DNA from 4 places in the Pseudodesulfovibrio aespoeensis Aspo-2 genome. Region 2 is predicted to be linked to each of the others. Evidence: predicted binding sites of a transcription regulator. Region 2 holds the regulator's gene; each other region holds the start of a gene.

Region 1 (3,547 bases), 1.5 Mb from region 2:
GGTGCCGCCATTGTCGAGGTGTTCGAGCCACGACTCGGTGGTCGCGAGGATCTGGGCCATGCGGGTTCCCTGCTCGTCGCCCTGGCCGGTGGAGGCGAAGCGCGCGCCGCTCTGGGCCGCCTTCTGGATGGTCAGCCAGGAGTAGAACATGGTCCCGGCCTCGATGGTGGCCATGGCCATGGCCAGCATGAAAGGCAGGATCAGGGCGAATTCCATGGTGGTCATGCCCCGGCGGCGGGAGTCTGTGGAGTGTTGGTGCAGCATGTGTTCCTCCTAGTTCAGGAGCCGCCAGCCCAGTTGCTTGCCGATCTTCTTGAAGACATCCGGGATGTCGTAGACCGACGGGGCGTCGAAATAGTGGTCGTTTGTCCCGGCCTTGCTCGACGCGATCTGCTTCATGAGGGAGATGTCGGTGTTGTCGGACACGCCGAAGCGGATGGCGAAGATCTCGATGCCCTCGTCCTTGGCCAGTTGTGCCTCGGCCAGCATGTCCTGGTTGAGCACGCCGCCGTCCTGGCAGTGGGCAGTGTCCACGCCCATGCCGTAATAGGCGTTGGTCCAGTAGTTGTTGGGCCTGAACGAGGCCCGGTAGGAGCCGCCGCATTCGCCGTCCTCGGTGTCGCCGTCGGTCAGCACGATCATGATCTTGCGGAAGTCCTTCTTGTCGCCCGCCTGGGTGTAGGGGGCCTCTGGCGTGAGCATGTGGCGCGCCCACTTGATGCCCTCGGAGATGACCGTGCCCGACGCGCTGCCCAGCGCGGTCTGGGAGTTGATGCCTTCGACGATGTCGCCCTTGTCCTGGCTCAGGGGCCTGGATTCCGGGATGCTGGAGCAGGTGTCGAGGTCGATCTGGTTTCTGTAGTAGGACGAGAGCGCCCAGTACATGCTCATGAAATCCTCGTGGATGCCGGTGTTGACCGAGCCGTCGGCGTTGCGGCAGCCCGCTTCGAGCCCGTCCACGTCGCCGCCCAGGCGCACCTTGCCGCGAAAGGCCACCAGCCCGACCTTGGTGTCCGGCTGCTGCCCGTCCGGGATGAGCAGGTCGGTCAGGCCGATGGACGCCTCCTTGACCAGGTTGATGGGCGTGCCCTTCATGGAGCCGGAGTTGTCGATGACAAAGACGATCTCAAGCTTGTTGAACCCGGCTGCGGCCCCGGCCTCGACCCACTGGTCGGCCAGGTTGAGGAAGCCCATGACCAGCAGGTTGACCTTGGCCTTGGCCGTGACCACCACGCTGCGCACCTCGGTGCCGGGGGAGACGCTCTCGACCACGGCATCGGGCATGTTGGTGTGGATCATGTCGCTCACGGCCTGCTGGACGATGCCCTTGCTCAGGTCCGGGTCATAGGGCAGCTCCAGGCTGCCGGCCAGGGCGCCCGCGTCCACCGCGGCCTGGAGCCGGGTGTGGGTGACGTACATGTTGCCCATGTCCACGGCCAGCCCGGCCACGGCCAGCAGCACCGGCAGCAGCAGGGCGATGAAGGTGCTGGCCGCGCCGCTCTCGGACCTAGGGCAGGGGCATTGTGGTCTGGGCGACGAGTTCGAGGGACGCCTGACTGGTGAGCAGCTCGAGGGCGTTCTGGATGAACGGGTGGTAGGCATAGGAAACCTCGACGGTGACAGTGTTGGAGGCGGAGTCGGCGGTGACGGAGGTGGTCACGGCCTCGCTCTTGAGTCCCTGAGTGACGGCCTGGACCAGGGCCTCGATGTCCGAGGCCGTGCCGTCCATGAGCGCCATGCGCGCGCCCTCGCGGCTCGCCTGGACCACGCTCGAATAGGCGTGCATGGCCCCGGCACCTTCCACGAGGGTGAAGAGCAAGAGGGCCATGAACGGCAGCATCAGCGCGAATTCGACTGCGGCCAGTCCCCGGCGTGAATCGTCCCGCTTCCTCATGTGCATATCTCCTTAACAAAGGACAGGCTCCGTGCAACGGCCCTGACAGCGGGCCGAACGCCCTTGTCATAGCAATGGGTGTGCCATCATGGGGTGCCGGGCAACGTTTCATTGCATATCGCTGTTATTCATTGATATTTGAAAGATCGTCCCTCAGCCGGGTCCGGCGCGGGCCCGGTGTTCAAACATGGATATCCATTTTTCATGGATTTCCCTGCCATGACCGTGTATCGTGTCGGCAAGACAGAGGGGAAGAGGGGAGGAACCATGGCCGAGCGGATACTGGTCGTTGACGACGACCGCGCGTTTCAGGGGATGCTGGTGGAGGCCCTGATCGAGAAGGGGTATGCGGTGGACACCGCGTCCACCGCCGAGGAGGGCATCCGCAAGGCAGGGGTTATGGGGCCGGACCTGATCCTGCACGACATCAAGCTGCCGGGCATGTCGGGCCTGGACGCCCTGGCGCATCTGGCCCAGGCCGCGCCGGGCGTGGATGTCATCGTCATGACCGGCTACGCGTCCAAGGATTCCGGGGTGCAGGCCATGCAGCGCGGGGCCTACGACTACTTCACCAAGCCCTTTTCCCTGGTGGAGATGGAGGTGGTGGTGCGCCGCGCGCTGGAGAAGCGGCGGCTCCAGCAGGAGCTGGCCGAGCTCAAGCAACGCGGCAAGGAGAGCCCGCTCAACGCCATCATCGGCCAGTCCGCGCCCATGCGCGCCCTCAAGGAGCGCATCGCCAGGGTGGCCGGGCTCAACGCCGATGTCCTGATCCTGGGCGAGACCGGCACCGGCAAGGAGCTGGTCTCGGACACCATCCACACCCTGAGCGCACGGGCCAGGGGGCCGTTCGTCAAGATCAACTGCGCGGCCATCCCGGAAAATCTCATCGAGAGCGAACTGTTCGGCCACGAGAAGGGGGCCTTTACCGGGGCCGCCGCTGCCAAGGCGGGCAAGTTCGAGCAGGCCAAGTCCGGCACCATCCTGCTGGACGAGATCGGCGACATGCCGCTCAATCTCCAGCCCAAGCTGCTGCGCGCCGTGGAGCAGAAGCAGGCCGAGCGGTTGGGCGGGGCCAAACCCGTGACCTATGACGTGCGCATCATCGCGGCCACCAACCAGGAGCTGGAAAGGCGCGTGGAGAGCGGCGCGTTCCGCAGCGATCTCTACTACCGGCTCAACGTGGCCACTCTGCTCCTGCCGCCGCTGCGCCAGCGCAAGGACGACCTGCCGCTCCTGGCCGAGTTCTTCCTGGACCGGGCCAACCGGCGGCTGGGCACGGACATCTGCGCCATCTCCCAGCAGGCCATGGAGATATTCTTCAACTACGACTGGCCGGGCAATGTCCGCCAGTTCGCCAATGCGGTGGAGCGGGCGGCCATCTTCTGCACCTCGACAGTCATTACCCCCGGCGACGTGGATCAGGCGTTCTCCAACAAGCGGCCCGCCGGAACCTGCGACCCGTGCCCGCCGCAAGCCGCGCCCGGCGCAACGATTGCCCAGGCCGCAGCCGAGGCGGACGGGCTGCCGCTCCGGCAGGCCCTGGTCCGCTTCGAGCGGGCGCGCATCGAGGACGCCCTGCGCCGGGCCAGGGGCGTGCAGACCGATGCTGCCGCCAGCCTGGGCATCTCGGCCAAGAACCTCTGGAACAAGCTC
Region 2 (3,547 bases):
GCACGAGCGCGCCCGCATGGGCGTGAGCTATCTGCCGCAGGAAAGCTCCATCTTCAAGAAACTCACGGTGCGCCAGAACCTCCAGATCATCCTGGAGCAGACGGCCATGACCCCTGCGGCCCAACACCGACGGGCCAACGAGCTGATGGAGATGTTCACCATCACCAAGCTGGCCGATCAGGCGGCCATGTTTCTCTCCGGCGGCGAGCGGCGCAGGCTCGAGATCGCCCGCGCCCTGATCATGGACCCCAAGTTCATCCTGCTCGACGAACCCTTCGCCGGTATCGATCCCATTGCCGTCATCGACATTCAGGAGATCATCTCGGTCCTGAAAAGCATGGACATCGGCATCCTTATCTCCGATCACAACGTGCGTGAAACATTGAACATCTGCGACCGTGCCTATCTCGTGTACGAAGGGTCGGTCATTCTAGAGGGCAGCCCGGAGGAGATAGTGCAGGACAGCCGCGCCCGCCAAATCTATCTTGGCGAGGATTTCCGCCTCTGATCCCCTTTTTCCCCATCCTTCCGCTCTTGGCGATTTACACCAGGGTGAATCATTGGTACACTTTTTTCATGTGGCGTATTCTCTGGTATTAATCGAGACGCGACAGTGGGTTATAAGTATTGTGTTGCGTCCTTTTGTGATGTGTGGCAGTGTCTGAACCAAGAATCGCATGTGATGGTGAAATAAAGTGAAACGAACCCCCGGAACGCAGTCGCGATGACTCTGGTCCGAGAGGCTTAGAATATGGGATTGGAACTCAGGCAGCAACTCAAGCTCTCCCAGCAGCTGGTCATGACCCCGCAGTTGCAGCAGGCCATCAAGCTGTTGCAACTCTCGCGACTGGAGCTTTTGGAGACGGTCCAGCAGGAACTCATGGAGAATCCGTTTCTCGATGAGACCGAAGTCGAGACCGAGATTCGCGAACCTGAGAAGTTGACTGAATCCCAGGCCGAGGAGGAGCTTGTCCGCACTGCGGACTGGGAAAACTATCTCGGCGAGTTCTCCAGCACATCCAAACAATCCACGGCCCGCGACTCCGAGATTCCTGAGGAGGGGCTTTCCTTTGAGGCGCGTCTGGCCTCGAAGCCGACCCTGGAGGGGCATCTCAACTGGCAGATGCGGCTCTCCAACTTCACCGAGCGCGAGGTCGCCATTGGCGATGTGGTGGTCGGCAACCTCGACCACAACGGGTATCTCCAGGCGACCATTGAAGAGATCATGAGCATGGTCACCGCCACGCCCGAGGAGGTGGAGTCGGTTATCCGGCGGTTGCAGCGGCTCGACCCGGTGGGTGTTGGGGCGCGCACCCCGCAGGAGTGTCTGCTGGTGCAGATGGAGGTGCTTGGCTACGACGATCCGATCCTGGTCTCCCTGGTCCGCGATCACCTGGAAGACCTGGAGAAGAACCGTTTCAAGCCCCTGGCGCGCAAGTTCAAGATTTCCATGGACGAGCTCAAGGAGTACATCGAACAGCTCCAGACGCTCGACCCCATGCCCGGCTCCCACTACGCCAGCGCCGAACCCCATTATGTCAGCCCGGATGTTTTCGTCTACAAGTACGGCGAGGATTTTGTCATCATCCTCAACGAGGACGGGCTGCCCCGGCTCCAGATGAACTCTTTCTACCTGGAGACCATGCAGGGGGCCAAGAACAAGGAAAAAGAGTATTTCCAGGAAAAGATGCGATCTGCCGCCTGGCTGATGAAAAGCCTGTACCAGAGGCAGAGAACCTTGTACAAAGTAGTTGAGAGTATTGTCCGCTTTCAGCGTGATTTCTTTGAGGAAGGCGTGACAAGACTCAAACCGCTCATCCTCAAGGAGGTGGCAGAAGACATCGAGATGCACGAGTCCACCGTCAGCCGCATCACGACCAGCAAGTACGTGTCCACACCGCACGGCATCTTCGAGTTGAAGTTTTTCTTCAACAGCGCGCTGGATCTCAATGACGGCTCCCAGGTAGGCTCCGAGAGTGTCAAGGCGCTCATCAAGCAGATGATCGCCGCGGAAGACCATAAAAAACCCTTGAGCGACGAGCGGATAGGCGAGATACTTCAGGAGAGGCTCGAAGTGAACATCGCCCGCCGCACAGTGGCCAAATACCGCTCCGCCATGGGCATAGCGTCGTCTTCCAAGAGAAAGCAGTATTTCTAAGGCAGGCTTTCAGCACGTTCAACCAGGAGGAATGTATGAACATAAGCTTCACTTTCAAGAACTTTGAGCCGTCCGATCATCTCAAGGGCTATGCGCAAAAGCGTTTTGAAAAGGTGGGCAAGTATGTTTCCGACGCGGAGGCCGACCTCCAGGTCAACCTGCTGGTCGACAAGTTCCGCCACAAGGCGGATATCATCCTGAATGCCGACGGCATCCATATTTCCGCCTATGAAGACTCCGAAGACATGTACTCGACCATCGACATGGTGCTCGACAAGCTGGAAGCCCAGATGCGACGGATGCGCGAAAAGATCAAGGACAGGACCAAGCAGGCGCGCGGCAACAAGGTCCAGATGAACTTCCTGTCCTACGGGAGCATTCCCGGAGAGTCCGGGCCGACCATAGTCGGCACCGACACTTATGAACCAAAGCCCATGTCCGTTGACGAGGCGGCCCTCCAGTTGGAGACCCTTGACAACGAGTTCCTCGTGTTTCTCAACGCCGAGACCGAGGGAGTGAACGTAATCTACAAGCGCAAGAACGGCGACTTCGGTCTGATCGATCCTGGAAACTAAGCATGAAACTCGGTGATTACCTGGACAAGGACCTCGTCCTTTATGACCTCGCCTCCGCCACAAAGCCGGAGGTGCTTGAAGAACTCCTCGCCCCGGTGGGCGTGAAATATCCAGAGATGGACACGGACCTCGCGGTCCGTGTCCTTCTTGATCGTGAAAACCTCGGCACCACGGGCATCGGTGACGGCATCGCCATCCCCCACGGCAAGCTCGAAGACCTGGAGCAGGTCATTGTGGTGGTCGGCAGGAGCGTCTCAGGGGTCGATTTCGCGGCCCTGGACCACAAGCCGTGCGCCATCTTCTTTCTTGTGCTCGCCCCTGAGCAGGTGGCAGGCATGCATCTGCGCATCCTGGCCCAGGTCTCCCGGGTGCTCAAGGACGAGGCCTTCCGGCGCGAGTTCATGGAGGCCGAAAGCAACGAGGCGCTCTGGAAGCTCCTCGAAGAGGTCTAGCCTGTGCAGGAGCCATGTCAGTGACGCCAGCCAACACCTTTCCCATGGTCGTCGTGACCGGCATTTCCGGCTCTGGCAAAAGCACGGCGCTCAAGGTCTTCGAGGATCTCGGCTTCTTCTGCATCGACGGTCTGCCGTCGGGCATGTCTCCGAAGATCGCCGATCTGATCCTCAAGCAGGATTCCAAGTACCGCGGGCTGGCGCTGGGCATGGACATGCGTCAGCCGGAATTTCTGGAAGGGTGGGACACCGCCCTTGAGGAGCTGGCCAACATGGGCATCACCCCCCAGGTGCTCTTTCTCGAAGCCAAGCTCGGCGTACTCATGCGGCGCTACGCCACCACCCGCAGGCCGCACCCCCTG
Region 3 (3,547 bases), 1.3 Mb from region 2:
TGGCCGCCATGAACAGCGCCTCAAGTCCGCCGGACGCCTCGCGTTCGACCTCCCTGATCGAGGCCAGAATATCCTGGGATGACGGCTGCGCGGCTTTCCGGGTCACGGCTTACTCCTTGGTTGCCTTGTCCCTATCCGGTTTGGGTGGGGAATTCAAGGAAGGGGCCTGCTAACCCATGGGTGAACCACTGGCCGAATCACTGGCCGAAAACGCCGCGGGCCGCCTCCGGAGGATTCCGGCGGCGGCCCGTGCCTGAAACCATTCAATCGGGTCTTACCGCTTGACGCTGATCAGGGTGTTGAGCAGCGAATCCGAGGTGGTGATGACCTTGGTGTTGGCCTGATACCCGCGCTGGGTGATGATCATGCTGGCGAATTCCTCGGCCATGTCCACGTTGCTCATCTCCAGGGTGTTCTGCACGAAAGAGCCGCGCCCCCCGACCAAGGCCTTGCCATCCATGGCCGCGCCAGAGGCATCGGTGGCCACGAAGTTGTTGCCCCCGTCGCGGCGCAGCCCCCACTCGCTGGCAAAGCGGTAGTTGGCGACCTGATAGAACTCCTCGGTCTGTCCGTTGGAGAAATAGCCGCTCAGGAACCCGTCGCCGTCCACGCTGGTGTTGAGCAGATAGCCCCAGGTGAAGCCGTCCTGGATCTGGTAGGCGGTGAACGAACTCTGGTCGTAGCTGGTGGTGATGCGGGCATCGCGCGCCTCGTTGGCCATCTGCACCAGGTTGCCCACATTCAGGCCGACCCCTGCGGCGGTGGCCGCGCCGGAGAGCCATGTGGACGTGGTGGAAGTCAGGCCGAAATCATAGCTCACCAACTGCTCGGTTCCGATGGCCGCCCCGTTGCTGCCAAAGGTAAAGGAGACCTGGGGCTCGCCATCGAGGTTGAAGGTGGCGGGCGCCCAGTTGCTCAGGTTCTTGCCGTCGGCCCCGCCGGTCAGGGAATAGGCGGACTGGCCCACCAACTGGCCCGAGCCGTTGAAGGTCAGGACGCCCATTCCAGCCAGCCCCGCCGCCGAGGTACCGTAGGCGCCCGAACCGTCGGACGAGCCGGGCAGGGCCACCAGGTATTCCCAATAGCTGTAGCCGGGCGCCGCGTTTGACAGGGACGAGGCGTTGACCGGGTCGAAATAGACCGTCATCTCGTGCTCGTTGCCGTCCGCGTCATAGATGGTCAGGGCCGAGGAATAGGCAGGCAGGTTCTCGCCAAAGGGCTTTGATCCCGAGCTGCCGTTGTACGCTTCGAGCATGGCGAAGAACGGATTGGTGGCGCTGCTATACTGCTCCGTGGCCACGGCGTCGAGGTTGGTGACCATCTCCACGTCCGTGGTCGCCCGGGGCTGCGAGCGCACGAGACGGACAGGCTGGCCATCGATGACCACGTCCTCGTAGGGAAGCTGGACATCCGACACCTGGGTCGCCACAACGCCGGTCTCGCGGTCCACGGCATAGCCCTGGAGCCTGAAATCATGGGGATCGACCAGATAGGCGTCGTTGTTGAAACGGAACGATCCGGCCCTGGTGTAGTGGCTCGCGCCCATGGTCCCGCCTGCGGTCGTGTCGCGGACGCCGAAAAACCCGTTGCCCGTGATGGCAAGGTCGGTGGTGGTGGTCGTGTTCTCCAGCCCCCCCTCGGCAAACACGGTGCGGATGGCGGACATGCTTACGCCCTGGCCCATCTGGCTGGCGTAGCTGCTGCCCGATTCGAACTGCCCGCCGCCGTATCCGAGCTGACTGCTCATCAGATCGCCAAACAGGGCGTCCGCCTTCTTGAAACCTATAGTGCTGACGTTGGCAAGGTTGTTGGCAACGACCTGCATCCGTTCGCCATGGGCAACAACGCCCGTGGCACCCACGTACAGACTGCTGAAACTCATGCTTTCCTCCAATCCGGGAAGGCCCGGATCCGGTCGGGAAAAGCCGGGAGACCCGATCCCCGGCAGATAATTCCCCATTGCTTCTCCGCCGTGGCTTGAGCAAGGAGCATGCCAGGGGCAAACCCGGCCCTGCCAGGGGCATCGGCTTCGGCAATTGCCGGGTTTTCTTTTTATAATTGCCTCGTGCAACATTTTTGTCATAGGGTTGGGGAAACTGTAACATCAGGCAGGAGACCTTTATGCGCGCAATACACAACCTCGGAGTCGGGCAGCGACTGATCCTTGTCATCTCGGTGGTCATTCTCGTGCTGCTCGGCTCTGTCGTCACCGACGTGAACCTGAGCACCAAAAGCCTGACCCTGTCCATATCCGACAAAATCCTCTCGCAAAACAGCAGGACTGTGGCCTCGACCCTGAGCGGCTGGCTCAACGACCGGCTGCGCTACCTGACCCTGGCCGCCGAGAACCAGTCGGTCATCGAGGCGGCCCTTGGCGGCGACTTTGAGGCAGCCACCGCGTGGCTGACCAAGGCCAGGGAGGCGGACCCGTCTCTAGAATCGCTCTTTGTCCACGACGCCCAGGGCATCTCCGTGGTCACCACCAACCCCGGCGGGCGGGGCAAGTCCTATGTCACCCAGGAATACTTCACCACCATCATCAAGCAGGGCAAGCCCTCCTACATCTCCAACATCGTCCTCTCCCCGGTGAGCAAGCAGCCGCGCGTGGCCATCGCCGTGCAGATCCGCGACCAGGGCCGGACCGTGGGCTATGTGGGCATGTCGGTCATGGCCTCGGCCTTCACCGCCGAGTACATTGATCCGGTCAAGGTGGGTTCCGAGGGCTACTGTTTCATCCTCGATCCCGAAGGCCGCATCCTGGCCCACCCCAACAAGGATCTCATCTTCCAGGATCTGAGCGACCGCGACTTCATCCAGACCATGATGGCCCGCAAGAGCGGCTTCATCGAATACCAGTGGCAGGGACTGACCAAGTTCATGGCCTTCAGCCAGGTGCCTGAAACCGGCTGGATCGTGGCCCTGGCCGCCGACCAGAGCGACCTCATGGCCGACGCCAGCCAGTTGCAGACCCGGCTGCTGCTCACCGGCGCGGCGGGCCTGGTGCTGGCCGTGCTCGTCCTCTTCTTCATCTCCCGCAGACTGATCACCCGCCCCCTGACCGTGATCGCGGCCCAGGCCGGGTCCATCAGCGAAGGCAATCTGGATGTCCGGTTCGAGGGCAGCTTCAGCGGCGAGATGCTGCTGCTCAAGGAGGCCTTCGAGCGCATGGCCGCCCAGCTCCAGAGCATCGTGGGCGACGTGCACGCGGCTGCCGAGCAGGTCTCGGCTGGCGGCGAGGAGCTGAGCGCCACGGCGCAGGATCTCTCCATCGGCGCCAACAACCAGGCCCAGGCCGTGGACAAACTCTCCTCGGCCATGGAGGAGATGACGGCGAGCATCGGCCAGAACGCGGAGAACGCCCGCGAGACCGAGACCCTGGCCAGCCAGGCCGCCGATGGGGCGCAGGAAGGCGGCGAAGCCGTGGCCCAGGCCGTCAGCGCCATGACCGAGATCGCCGACAAGATCACCATCATCGAGGATATCGCGCGCCAGACCAACCTGCTGGCGCTCAACGCGGCCATCGAGGCGGCCCGCGCAGGCGAACACG
Region 4 (3,547 bases), 760 kb from region 2:
GTGATCTCCCATCCGTCGATGGACGCCTCCTCGCCGTTGATGGTGGCGCTGATGATCTTGCTGCCGTCGCTGACGATCTTCACGTCGTACGCGCCGGGCTTGGTGGTCCCTTCGATGAGCGAGGAGAAGGTGAAATCCGTGGATTGGCTTTCGCCGAAGTTCTTGGCCGAGAACAGTTTGGCGATGTCCTCGGGGTCGTTCTCCTTCATGGCCTTGTCAAAGACTTCCTCATCGATCTTGAGCAGGCCGTAGGTCGGCGAGCCCTGCTCGGCATCGGTCATGATGCCAAGCTGGGACAGGGCCGAGAGCCGGTCGCCGGTCATGGTGTCGGCATCCCACGGCGTGAATCCGAGACCCATTTCTGCCGTGATATTTTTGATTTTCTGGGCGATCATGTCAACGCCGTAGTTGCCCGTGAGGAGGGACCCCGTGGCTTTTCCCGAGTCATCCTCTTCCACGCTGGTGATCTTGATGATCTGGGCGCGGACGGTGTTGACCGCATCGACGAACTTTTTGACGGTGTCCTTGATGCCGGAGGCGTCGGTGGCCGTGGTCAGCTTTATTGTCTTGCCGACCTCCGCTTCGCGGAGGTTGAGGGTGACCCCTTCGAGCACGTCGTTGATGGTGTTGGACGAGCGCTCGATCCAGCCGCCGCCCGCAGACGGGAACCCGTTGACGCGGATCTGGGCGTTGACTGCCTCCTGGCTCTGCAGAAAGTCCGACCCGCCGAAGATGAGGCCTCCGTCGTCCGAGATGACCAGCTGGTTCTTGCTGCCCTGGCCCATGCCGCTCAACTGGAGGTGGTAGACCGAGCCGTCGTATACCGTGGAGGCGCGGATGAGATTGCGCGAGTCGGGGTGGTTGTTGACGAGGTTGACGAATCCTTCCAGGGTCGTGCCCGCCGGGATGTCGTTGATGGTGTAGCTTTTGCCCGCGTAGGAAAAGGTGAAGGACGTGTTGGAGCTGGTGATGGCGGTCTTGAGCGAGCTGGTGCCCGACGCCGTGATGTGCACGTCGTTGGCGGCGAGCTGGCCGATCTCAATGGAGGTGTTGGCTTCCATCGCGGTGCTTTCGGCGCTGGCGGTGAGCCGGGCCGTGTCGGAGCTGGTGACCGTTTTCTTCAGGAACTCGTTGATGGTGTCGAAATCCTCAAGGGTCGTCTTGAGGGAAAGCATCTGCGTGTTCAGGCTGGCGAACTGGTCGTTCTTGGATTTCCACGACGATTTCCACGTCTCCAGCCTCGTGATGCGGGTGCGTTCCACATCGATCAGGCCATCGATGAGCTTGTTGAAGTCGGTGCCGCTTCCAAGGCCGGTGAAGTTGATCGAGCCGGAAGTGTATGTTCCGTCTGCCATGGCGTTGTCCCTGTCGGAAGTTTTTTCCTGGTTGCACTGGGTTGCCGTGGTGAATGCAAGCCCGGTGCCAGAGAGCTATTGTGCCAACTTGTTGAAATCAAAGGGCCGAGCCCCCTGAGGGAGGGCCCGGCCTGTGTGCGCAGTGTCTGCGACCTGGGTTACGCCTAGCCGATGAGGGACAGGGCCATCCGCGGCAGGGAGTTGGCCTGGGCCAGCATGGAGACGGAGGCCTGGGTCATGATCTGGTTGCGAACGAACTGGGTCATTTCCTTGGCCACGTCCACGTCGGAGATGCGGGATTCCGCAGCCGCAACGTTCTCGGACTGAATCTCCAGAACGGTCACGGTGTTCTCCAGCCTGTTCTGCAGGGCACCGAGGCTGGCGCGGATCTTGTCCTTGGAGATGATGGCGGTGTTCAGCACGTCAAGAGCCTGCTGGGCCAGCGCCTGGGTCGAGATGGACGCGCCTGCGCCGGTGCCTGCACCCAGGCCGACACCCAGGGCCGAGGCCGTGGAGCTGTTGATCTGGATGTAGTAGTAGTCTTCCGAGCAGTCGTTGCCGGTACCGAAGTGGACCTTCAACTGACCGGTGACAGCCAGGGTCGATCCGTCGTGGGTGCCGGAGAGGTTGCCGTTGAGCAGGTAGATGCCGTTGAAGTCCGTGGAGTTGGCGATACGGGTGATTTCCGAGGCCATGGCCTGATACTCGGAGTCGATGATCAGGCGCTGGTCGGAGTTGTAGGTACCCGTGGATGCCTGCATGGCCAGTTCCTTCATGCGGATCAGCTTTTCATCGATGACGCCCAGGGCGCCGTCAGCCGTCTGGATGAGGGAGATGGCGTCGTTGGCGTTGCGGATGCCCTGCTGCAGGGAGCTGATGTCGGCGCGCATGAGCTCGCGGACGGCCAGACCGGCGGCGTCGTCCGCAGCCTGGGTGATGCGCAGACCAGAGGACAGACGCCTGGTGGACAGTTCCAGGGCGCCGTAAGAGGTGCCGAGGTTGCGGGCGGCGTTCATCGCCATCAGGTTGTTGTTGATGATAAGGGACATAGTTTCCTCCTTGAAAGTGTTTCGGCTTCCTTGCCTGAGATCTGTTTTTCCGGCGGCGGGGATTGCCGGGCAAATCTCTCTTGTGTTGCCCTACTGATCGTCCGGTCATGCGAAAACTTTAGGTTGTGTGAATGTTTTTTTTTATTCCAAAGGTTGCGTGAAGGCTTGTGGCTGGAAATGCGTCTCGAAAGCGGGCGCGCAGACAGCCGCGCCGCTGGCTGGCAGGGGGAGTGAAAGCGGAAGCCGGGGGGGCGTGTAGCGCCCTCAAATTTGATCCCTACCAAAAGGTGCGACACAAGAGCCGGACGAATGTCCGGCTCTGTTGCCATAGGCGGCGTGAGCAAGCTAAAACCACGTTTTTGGGCGGAGCGGTCCACAGCACAATGCGGCTTTGCGCATTGTGCGGTCGCCACACTAGGAGGCGAAGGTGTCGCGCATGACCGCGAGCAGGCGGCGCAGGCGCATCTCGTAGGTGTGCTCGGCCAGGATGCGCTTGCGGGCGGCCATGGATATCTTGCTGCGGCGGGCCGGATCGGCCAGAAGCGCGGCCAGCAGGTGTGGAATTTCTTCCGGGTTGCGGTAGACCGCGGCCTCGGTTTCAAGGTCGAAGAGATCTTCCATCTGTTCCCGGTGGTCCGTGAGCACGAATCCGCCGCAGGCAGGGACATCGAAGATCCGCTGGTTGACCGCCCCTTTCATCTGGCGGCTGGTGCAGTTGAGGCTGACGGCGGACAGGGGATAGAAGCGCGGCAGGTCGTCATAATAACCGAGGCCGGGCAGGTGACGCCAGCCCGCGTCCGTGCCCAGTTGTTCGCTCCAGCCCTGGTCGCCCACGATGAGCGGGGCAAAGCCGAGGGTGGCCCGGACGCAGGCGAGCCGGTACTGACGTGTGGCCTCCCAGGTCAGGAGCGATTCCAGGGCCAGCCTGCGCTCCGGGGTGGGCAGCCTGTCGAGGGCCGCGCGCCAGTCCGGGTGCCGGGCCGCGAGAAAGGTCCGCACATCGGTCTCGCCCGACGCGCCAAACGCGGCGGCAACCGCCTGATACCCGGCGCGCAGGGCGTTATCCGGGTCCGCGTCGTCCAGGGTTTGGGCCACGGGCCGGGTCATGGAGTTGCCTACAAAGGAAACCTCGCTCGCCCAGGT

Evidence for each region. Region 2 encodes sigma-54, which starts transcription at its own class of promoters, with help from an activator protein. Its sites were predicted from a motif close to CTGGCACGGNNNNTGCTT; they were not measured.
Region 1: DAES_RS14640 (TadE/TadG family type IV pilus assembly protein) is a predicted target of sigma-54. The motif match lies at 1,964-1,981, and genes of this name have one in related genera.
Region 3: DAES_RS01770 (flagellar hook protein FlgE) is a predicted target of sigma-54. The motif match lies at 1,980-1,997, and genes of this name have one in related genera.
Region 4: fliD (flagellar filament capping protein FliD) is a predicted target of sigma-54. The motif match lies at 1,409-1,426, and genes of this name have one in related genera.

The regions. Positions count from the first base shown of each region.
Region 1 is NC_014844.1:3,153,137-3,156,683, reverse strand. Features, by position in the region: gene DAES_RS14650 (TadE/TadG family type IV pilus assembly protein) at 1-264, opposite strand, end outside; gene DAES_RS14645 (VWA domain-containing protein) at 274-1,602, opposite strand; gene DAES_RS14640 (TadE/TadG family type IV pilus assembly protein) at 1,508-1,894, opposite strand; gene DAES_RS14635 (sigma-54-dependent transcriptional regulator) at 2,162-3,547, shown strand, end outside.
Region 2 is NC_014844.1:1,655,067-1,658,613, forward strand. Features, by position in the region: gene lptB (LPS export ABC transporter ATP-binding protein) at 1-508, shown strand, start outside; gene rpoN (RNA polymerase factor sigma-54) at 752-2,158, shown strand; gene hpf (ribosome hibernation-promoting factor, HPF/YfiA family) at 2,194-2,733, shown strand; gene DAES_RS07435 (PTS sugar transporter subunit IIA) at 2,736-3,185, shown strand; gene rapZ (RNase adapter RapZ) at 3,206-3,547, shown strand, end outside.
Region 3 is NC_014844.1:394,912-398,458, reverse strand. Features, by position in the region: gene DAES_RS01775 (tetratricopeptide repeat protein) at 1-106, opposite strand, end outside; gene DAES_RS01770 (flagellar hook protein FlgE) at 275-1,882, opposite strand; gene DAES_RS01765 (methyl-accepting chemotaxis protein) at 2,122-3,547, shown strand, end outside.
Region 4 is NC_014844.1:2,411,442-2,414,988, reverse strand. Features, by position in the region: gene fliD (flagellar filament capping protein FliD) at 1-1,355, opposite strand, end outside; gene DAES_RS11080 (flagellin N-terminal helical domain-containing protein) at 1,520-2,404, opposite strand; gene DAES_RS11075 (CgeB family protein) at 2,819-3,547, opposite strand, start outside.